3 regions of the Streptomyces sp. NPDC052012 genome follow, and region 3 is predicted to be linked to each of the others. Evidence: riboswitches for the same ligand, from Rfam matches in the RefSeq annotation. Region 3 holds a riboswitch; each other region holds the start of a gene.

Evidence for each region. Region 3 has a riboswitch for cyclic di-AMP ahead of AB0412_RS04220 (C40 family peptidase). Riboswitches for the same ligand answer to the same signal wherever they lie in the genome.
Region 1: another riboswitch for cyclic di-AMP. It lies ahead of AB0412_RS12810 (LysM peptidoglycan-binding domain-containing M23 family metallopeptidase); the one in region 3 lies ahead of AB0412_RS04220 (C40 family peptidase).
Region 2: another riboswitch for cyclic di-AMP. It lies ahead of AB0412_RS29010 (M23 family metallopeptidase); the one in region 3 lies ahead of AB0412_RS04220 (C40 family peptidase).

The regions. Positions count from the first base shown of each region.
Region 1 is NZ_JBFAXA010000005.1:264,841-267,699, forward strand. Features, by position in the region: gene AB0412_RS12805 (SGNH/GDSL hydrolase family protein) at 1-138, opposite strand, end outside; gene AB0412_RS12810 (LysM peptidoglycan-binding domain-containing M23 family metallopeptidase) at 324-1,253, opposite strand; cyclic di-AMP (ydaO/yuaA leader) riboswitch at 1,258-1,415, opposite strand; gene AB0412_RS12815 (tyrosine-protein phosphatase) at 1,922-2,719, shown strand; gene AB0412_RS12820 (DUF6126 family protein) at 2,742-2,852, opposite strand.
Region 2 is NZ_JBFAXA010000024.1:8,954-11,812, reverse strand. Features, by position in the region: gene AB0412_RS29015 (pitrilysin family protein) at 1-1,305, shown strand, start outside; cyclic di-AMP (ydaO/yuaA leader) riboswitch at 1,519-1,684, shown strand; gene AB0412_RS29010 (M23 family metallopeptidase) at 1,697-2,470, shown strand; gene AB0412_RS29005 (GntR family transcriptional regulator) at 2,685-2,859, shown strand, end outside.
Region 3 is NZ_JBFAXA010000002.1:116,170-119,028, forward strand. Features, by position in the region: gene AB0412_RS04210 (helix-turn-helix transcriptional regulator) at 1-94, opposite strand, end outside; gene AB0412_RS04215 (ATP-binding protein) at 306-764, shown strand; gene AB0412_RS04220 (C40 family peptidase) at 830-1,303, opposite strand; cyclic di-AMP (ydaO/yuaA leader) riboswitch at 1,307-1,502, opposite strand; gene AB0412_RS04225 (hypothetical protein) at 1,827-2,135, opposite strand; gene AB0412_RS04230 (ATP-dependent Clp protease proteolytic subunit) at 2,143-2,778, opposite strand.

The sequences.
Region 1 (2,859 bases), on a different contig from region 3:
GAGTACGGCGAACCGGTCGGCCCAGCCGACGAACGCCCCGTCGGGGCCGGGATCCCCGACACCCTCGGTGAAGCTGTCCCCCACCGCCACGTACGACCCGATCTCTGTTGCGCTGTCACTCTTCGAATCGTCTGCCACAGCCCCTCATGATTCACCTTTGAATGTGACCTACGCGACCGTAGGCAGGGGTTGACGGTCGGTGAGATAAGCCACTCTCAAAGAATTGGCCAACTCAGGAATACGCCCCCGGACACACCGACGGCCGGACCCGGGGATCGGGTCCGGCCGTCGGCGGCGTGTCAGGCAGGTCGCCTCGGGGGGGGTCAGCCGAGGGAGACGCCCTTGGAGCGCAGGTAGGAGACCGGGTCCACGTCGGAGCCGTAGCTCGGCGTGGTGCGGATCTCGAAGTGCAGGTGCGGGCCGGTCGAGTTGCCGGTCGAGCCGGAGAGGCCGACCTGCTGCCCGGCGGTCACGGTCTGGCCGGCGGAGACGGACAGCGAGGACAGGTGGGCGTACTGGGCGTAGTAGCCGTCGTTGAGCTTGATGACGACCTGGTTGCCGTACGCACCGGCCCAGCCGGCGGAGACGACGGTACCCGCGCCGACGGACTTGAGGGAGGTGCCGGTCGGGACGCTGAAGTCGACGCCGGTGTGGTAGCCGCTGGACCACATGCTGCCGGCCACCTTGTAGCCGGTGCCGACGGCGCCGGACACGGGGGCGCTGTAGGCGGAGGTGGTGGCGGCCCGGTCGGCGGTGGTCGTCTTCGCGGCGGACTGCTCGGCGGGCTGCGCGGCCTTCGACGGCTGCGACTCCGGCTTGGCGGGCGCCTTCGGGGCGGCGGGCGCCTGCGAGGAGGACGACTTCTTCGGGGCGCTCTTGGCGGCCTCGCCGTCGATCGCGAGCTTCAGGCCCGGGTGGATGAGCGACGGGTCCTCACCGACGGCCTCGCGGTTGTCGGCGTACAGCTTCTTCCAGCCGCCGTCGACGTCCTCGGTCTCGGCGATCTTGGCGAGGTAGTCGCCGGCCTTCACGGTGTAGGTGCGGCCCTCGCCCTTCTCCTTGGCGTCGGCCTTCTTGCCGGCGACGGAAAGGGACTGAACGGCCTTTTCCGGAGCCGTCTGCGGGGCGGCGGCGTGGGCACCGGTGGCACCGAGAAGCGGCAATGCGAGTGCGGCGCCACCGGTTCCGGCGACGGCGATGGAACGGGTGAAACGAAGCGTCCTGGGACGGCGGTGCTTACCCTTCGCGGGCATGACGAATTCCTCTCCGGCGCCTGCGAGGTGAGCTGTCGGGTTCGGGCTGGAGATGCCCGGCCGCGTGTCAACGCGACTTAACCCCAAGCCTGTTCCGGAGACCGGCCCAGGCAGTCGTACCTGTGGGTCCCCCGCTCCTGCCGAACACGGGTCAGTGTGTGTGCGGGCTCCGGGCGGCGGCAGGATTAGGCGTCCGTCCGGATCGGTGTGGAACGTAAGCGACCGCGACGCAAAGGGACAAGCACGAGGTTCCCTACCAAGCCGTTTTTCCGTGATCCACGGGAACAAATGCCGTCACCGAGCGTCGCGCCGCATTCCCCGCGAGCCCTGAATTCCCTTGTCAGTCGCTGGAATTACGTGAACATGGCGACAACACATCGTCACGAATATGACGATGCTCACGCGCCCCATCCCCATCTCCCTTTCTTTCGGGGCACGTTATGGCGAAGGTCCCTAATCGGACAGAACGCCTTATTACTCTCCTTAGCCACCGAATCGCCGGCGGTTCACCGGAGCGCCGGATCCTCGACTCATCCACCCGGACACTTGATGCGAATTCGCCCGTTTCGGGGTGTTCGCTCCTCCTCGTTGCCCGGGGCAGCCATGTCGTATCGTCGACACGAGCCCGCCGTCGAGCCGCGCGGCGGCGCCGAGTGGGAGGAGCCCCTGTGACGCAGCACGTCCCGTCGACCGAGCCCGAGCTGGCCGGAGTGCGCAACTTCCGCGATGTGGGTGGACTGCCGACCGTGGACGGCCGGCGCGTCCGGCACGGGGTGCTGTTCCGCAGCGGCCATCTCGCTCACGCGACCGCCGAGGACGCGGCCTTCCTGTCCTCGCTGGGACTGCACACGATCTTCGACTTCCGCAACGCGGCCGACCAGAAGCTGGAGGGGCCGGACGTCGAGCTGCCGGGCGTGCGCAATGTGAACCTGCCGCTGAGCGACCCGGCCGACGGCGCCGAGTTCTGGAAGATGGTCCGCGACGGCAACCTGGACCAGCTGCGCGAGATCCTCGCGGACGGCAAGGGCGCGGCCCGGATGATCGCCTCCTACCGCACCACCATCAAGACGCGCACCGCGGAGCACTCCCAGGTGCTGCACTCCCTCGCCGAGGACAGCGTCCCTGCGCTGATGCACTGCGCGGCGGGCAAGGACCGCGCGGGACTGTCCGTGGCGGTGACGCTGCTCGCGCTGGGCGTCGAGCGGGACGCGATCTTCGAGGACTACCTGAAGTCCAACGCCAAGCACCGCCGCTACAAGGTGCGCCGCAGCAGTGACGCCCCCGCGGCCTACTCCCCCGAGGTGATGGAGCTGCTCAGCCCCCTCTTCGACGCCCGCGCCGAGTACCTGTCGGCCGCCCTGGAGACGATCGAGGAGACCTGGGGCGACGTGGACACCTACCTGGAGACGGCGCTCGGGCTCACCCCCGAGCACCGGGAGCGCCTGCGCGAACGCCTGCTCGACTGAGCCGGCCGGGACTGGCGTGCGGCTACTTGGCGCCGACCTCGAACAGCAGATAGACGAACGCCGCGAAGACGTGCCCCACCGCGATGTAGATGAACAGCCTCACCCACAGCGCGCGGGGGAACTTCTCCTCCATGTCCCGC
Region 2 (2,859 bases), on a different contig from region 3:
GGCACGCTCGGCAACGGTCTGACCGTGCTGCGCTGTCACCGCCCCGGTCAGCAGGTCGTCGCCGTGGAGGTGCTGCTCGACGCCCCCCTTGAGGCGGAGCCGACCGGTCTCGACGGCGTCGCCACGATCATGGCGCGCGCCTTCTCCGAGGGCACCGACAAGCACTCCGCCGAGGAGTTCGCCGCCGAACTGGAGCGTTGCGGCGCCACCCTGGACGCACACGCCGACCACCCCGGCGTCCGCCTGAGCCTGGAGGTCCCGGCCTCGCGGCTCGCCAAGGGCCTCGGGCTGATCGCCGACGCCCTCAGGGCACCCGCGTTCGCCGACAGCGAGGTCGAACGCCTCGTCCGCAACCGCCTCGACGAGATCCCGCACGAGCTGGCCAACCCCTCCCGGCGCGCGGCCAAGGAGCTCTCCAAGGAGCTGTTCCCGGCGAACTCCCGCATGTCGCGCCCCCGCCAGGGCACCGAGGAGACGGTCGCCGGCATCGACGCCACGGCCGTACGCGCCTTCTACGACCGGTACGTCCGCCCGGCCACCGCGACCGCGGTGGTCGTCGGCGACCTCACCGGCATCGACCTGGACGCGCTGCTCGGCGACACGCTCGGCACCTGGACCGGCTCGACGGCCGAGCCGCGGCCCGTCCCGCCGGTGATCGCGGACGACACCGGCCGCGTCGTGATCGTGGACCGTCCGGGCGCCGTCCAGACGCAGCTGCTGATCGGCCGGATCGGCCCGGACCGGCACGACCGCGTGTGGCCCGCGCAGGTGCTCGGCACGTACTGCCTCGGCGGCACCCTCACCTCCCGCCTGGACCGCGTGCTGCGCGAGGAGAAGGGCTACACCTACGGCGTACGGGCGTTCACGCAGGTGCTCAGGTCCGCACCGGACGGCACGGGTGCGGCCATGCTCGCCATCAGCGGCTCCGTGGACACCCCGAACACCGGACCCGCCCTGCAGGACCTGTGGACGGTGCTGCGCACGCTCGCCGCGGAGGGGCTCACCGACGCCGAGCGGGACGTCGCCGTGCAGAATCTGGTCGGCGTGGCGCCGCTCAAGTACGAGACCGCGGCGGCCGTCGCGAGCACCCTGGCCGACCAGGTCGAACAGCACCTGCCCGACGACTACCAGGCCGAGCTGTACCGGCAGTTGGCCGCGACCGGCACGGTGGAGGCCACCGCGGCGGTCGTCAACGCCTTCCCGGTGGACCGCCTGGTGACCGTCCTCGTCGGTGACGCGGCGCAGATCAAGGCCCCGGTGGAGGCCCTCGGCATCGGTGAAGTCACCGTCGTGGCGGCCGAGTAGACGACGGGACCGGACCCGGCTCGGCACACCCGCGTGTGAGGCCCTGGTGACGCGAAAGTCACCAGGGCCTGCTTATGTCCGAATTGGGGCGGAGGTTGCCTGTCTGCCCTGTGGGATGCGCTACAAAAACCGGTATCCGTTTGGGAATTGAAAGACGCCCCGTTTAGCGTCGTCCGGGCTGTTCGTCAGGCAGTGCGCCGCACCCGCGGCACCGGACAGTCATCGCCGAGTCCCCGTACGGCGCGAGCCAGGGGAGCCGGGGACCCATACGCAGTCCCTGGGGTGAATCGGGCGCCCGCGCGCACCGCGAGGGGGTCCGTAGGAGACCTTCCTGCTCCGAACCCGTCAGCTAACCCGGTAGGCGAGAGGGAAGGAAAGGACCAGCCTGTACATGGCGTTCACCCGCGCCACGGGGAAGCACCGTCGTCCCAGCCGGATCCAGCGCGGCACCGCGCGTGCGGCGGGCGTAGCGGCCCTCACCACCACCGGCGTCGTCGGCTCTCTCGCCGCCCCCGCGCTCGCCGCCGAGCCCGCCGCCGCACAGACCGGCCTCACCCCCGTCATCACCATGGGCGACGCGGTCGCCGACCGGATCGACGCCCAGGCGGCCGCCCAGCACGAGGCCGCGCGTGAGGCCGCGGAGGCGGCCGCGCGGAAGGCCGCCGAGGAGGCGGCCCGCGAGAAGGCGGCCGAGGAGGCCGCGAAGGCCCGCGCCGAGAAGGAGCGCGCCGCGCGTGAGGCCGAGCGCAAGCGCCTGAACACCTTCGTCTCCCCGATACCCGGCTCCTACGTCTCGACCGGCTACAAGGCCGGCGGCGCCGTCTGGTCGTCCGGCAGCCACACCGGTGTCGACTTCCACGCCGCGAGCGGCACGCCCGTCCAGTCGGTCGGCACGGGCACCGTCGTGGAGGCCGGCTGGGGCGGGGCGTACGGCAACCAGGTCGTCATCAAGATGAACGACGGCACCTACACCCAGTACGGCCACCTGTCCTCCATCGGCGTCTCGGTCGGCCAGCAGGTCACCCCGGGCCAGCAGATCGGCCACTCCGGCGCCACCGGCAACGTCACCGGCGCGCATCTGCACTTCGAGGCCCGGACGAGCGCCGAGTACGGCTCCGACATCGACCCCGTCGCCTACCTCCGCGCGCACGGCGTGAACCTCTGAGGCGCGCAACGGCGTGATCCTCTGAGGACGCGCCGACCTCCCCCCCGTGGCCCCGGCTCCCCGAGCCGGGGCTTTCGGCGTCCGAAGGGGCCGGTTGTCCAAAAAACAAGTATGGATTCCGGCCCGCCGTCGGAAATTCCTCCGGATTGCAATAGAGTCACGGAACAACACGTCCATCGTCGACGTTTCACGGGGATTAAGCCGGAGGTCGGTCATGCGTATTCCCGCGCACTCGGTGTGCACGGCGATCCGGGACGACATCGTCGCCGGTGTCTACGAGCGCGGCAGCCGGCTCACCGAGGAACTCCTCGCCCGGCGCTACGGCGTCTCCCGCGTCCCCGTCCGCGAGGCGCTGCGCACCCTGGAGGCCGAGGGCTTCGTGGTGACGC
Region 3 (2,859 bases):
GGGCCGCCTCGCCGCTGGTGAGCCCCGCCGAGGTGCGCAGCGCGCGCAGTTCGGCGCCCAGTTTGCGGCGGCGCACCGCGGGACCGTGCTGCATGGGCTTCTCCTTACTCCTTCCGAGCCGCCCAAATACGGTCTCGCGTCGTAGAGTTCACCGCTTTGAGCGACAGATATATGCATATCTTGGTGGATCGCTGCCCTGCGCCGTGCGGTGATGGCACTCTGGCGACGAAGCACCAGTGCGGGACCGTACTCGAACCATCCGCTCCGTGTCGGACTGCGGTCCCGTGGAAAGGGACGACGTCGCCATGGCAGACCACCTGGAAGCATCCGTCACTCTGCCGAGCGATCCCGCCTCGGTCTCCGCGGCCCGGGCCCATGTGGTGGGCACGCTGGCGGAGTGGGGCATGCCCGAGGACACGGAAGTGTCGGACACCGTCCGGCTGATCGTCTCCGAACTGGCCACCAACGCCGTGCAGCACACGTTCGGTCAGTCGCCGACCTTCACGGTGGACCTCGTCCTCGACCGGGACGAACGACTGCGGATCGGTGTGACGGACAGCCACCCGCGGTTCCCCAAGCGGCTGCCGGCCGCGGTTCAGCAGGACAACGGCCGCGGCCTGGTCATCATCCGCTGGCTGACCGCGGAATGCGGCGGCAGACTGAGAGTCCGCCGCACGAGGGAGGGCGGCAAGACCATCTCCGTGGAACTCCCATGGACCGCCCCGGTCGAACCGGTCACGGCGGCGGGACAGCCGGAGCCCTGAAGGTCATGAGGAGAAGCGGCAGGACGGGGCGGCGACGCGTCCGACGCGTCGCCGCCCCCTTCGGGTCACTTGACCCGGCCGTACCAGACGCTGCGGGTCCAGATCTTCTGCAGGCGTACGACGTCCCCGGTCTTGGGGGCGTGCCAGATCTTGCCCTTACCCGCGTAGATGCCGACGTGGTAGATGCTCCGGCCCGAGTGGAAGAACACCAGGTCCCCTGCCCTGCGGTTGGAGGCGGAGATGTGGCGTGTCCGGTTGTACTGCTGGGCAGCGGTGCGCGGCAGCTTCTTGCCGGCCTTCTTGAAGGAATACAGGGTGAGTCCGGAGCAGTCGAATCGATAAGGTCCGGTGGCACCCCATTGGTAAGGTGACCCCTTCTTTGACGCCGCGATCTTCAAGGCCTTGGTGCCGAGGCTCGCGGCGGACGCCTCCGATGCGGCGCCGGGGATCACGATCGAGCCGCCCACGGCGGCGAGGGTGAGGGCCGAGGCCGTACCGGCGCGGGCCATCAGAGACGGGACACGATTGAGCGCAGTCATGCGCAACCCTTCGTCAGCCGCCTGTGAAGGATGACCTGTCGGATTCGGGCTGGCGAAGTGGCCCGGCCGCACGGGTGCGGCTTCACCCCAAGGGCTGCTCGGAACGTCGAGGTTCCGGCGACCCGTCGTGCTTGGGTCCTCCACTCCTGCCGATCCACTTCCTGTCGACCGGTCATCCGGGCGGCGGCAGGACTCGGCGTCCGCCCGGATCGCCCCGCCGCGGCGGCGGGGTCTTGTCGTCAGTCACGGATCTTGGCTCATGGCCCGCCCGATTTCCCAACGGAACCGGGGATTTGTGTTGTTACTCACCACTCACCCGTTCGGGTGGACACGCCTGTGTTCGAGCCGCTGGCCGGGGTGTCGGCGGGCCCCCGACCAGCGGCGGAATACTCCATTCCGGCCTCCGCTTGCGTGCGATGCGCAACCTCGGCACCCCGAAAAAAGTCGGTTTTTCTACGCCGGATGGGGGTACGCCGTTTGGTCCGTTTCAACTCCGGTCGGTCGCGCAGTTTCGTCGGGGGCCTCAACCCGCGGAGATCGGGGGCAACATGACCCGGGCCGTGCGGCGTTCGCCGTCCAGCACCCGCAGCGCACGGGCCAGTGTGGCGGCGTGCAGTTCGGTCTCGCCGCGCCGGTGCATCAGCGCCAGCGCGTCGCGCAGCGCGACCGCCTTGCCGACCAACGCCTGCGCGGCGCGCAGACCGCGGTAGGTGTCGCCGTCGTGGGCCGGATTGATCCGGCCGATCAGGTCGACGACTTCGAGGTAACGGTCGATCAACTCGGCCTCGGCACGCGTCAGCGCGGGCAGCGGGGGGAGTTCGGGTGGCAGCATCGGCGGCTCACTTCGTGCCGGGGACCGGGCGTGCGCCCTTGCGGCTGGGCACGATCCGGTCCGCGAGGCCGTAGTCCACCGCCGCCTGCGCGTCCAGCACGGTGTCCCGCTCGGTGTCGGAGCGGACCTGCTCCGCGCCGCGTCCCGTGTGCCGGACCAGGATCTCCTCCATCCGGGCCCGAATCCGCGTCAGTTCCTCGGCCTGGATGGCCAGATCGCTCGCCTGCCCCTCCACCGGCTCCGGAAGCGCCGGCTGACGCAGCACCAGACGCGCCCCGGGCAGCACGAACCGCTTGCCCGGCGTGCCGGCCGCCAGCAGCAGCGCGGCGGCTCCCTCCGCCTGGCCGAGACAGATCGTCTCCACCTCACAGGTGACGTACCGCAGCGTGTCGTAGATCGCCGACATGGCGTGGAACGAGCCGCCGGGGGAGTTGATGTACAGCGAGATGTCCCGCTCCGGGGCCAGGTGCTCCAGGTACATGAACTGGGCCATCACGTCGTTCGCGGAGGTCTCGTCGAGCGGTGTCCCGAGGAAGACGATCCGCTCCTCCATCAGCTTCGAGTACGGATCGCTCGTCCGGTGCCCGGTGGCTGTGCGTTCGGTGAACTCGGGCAGGACGTGACGGGCGTACGGCCGGGTCATGGGTACCCCTCCTCGTGATCGGGCGCGGCGCTGCGGCCTCTGTAAAAAATGTACAGGATGTACGTCACGTTATGATGGGGG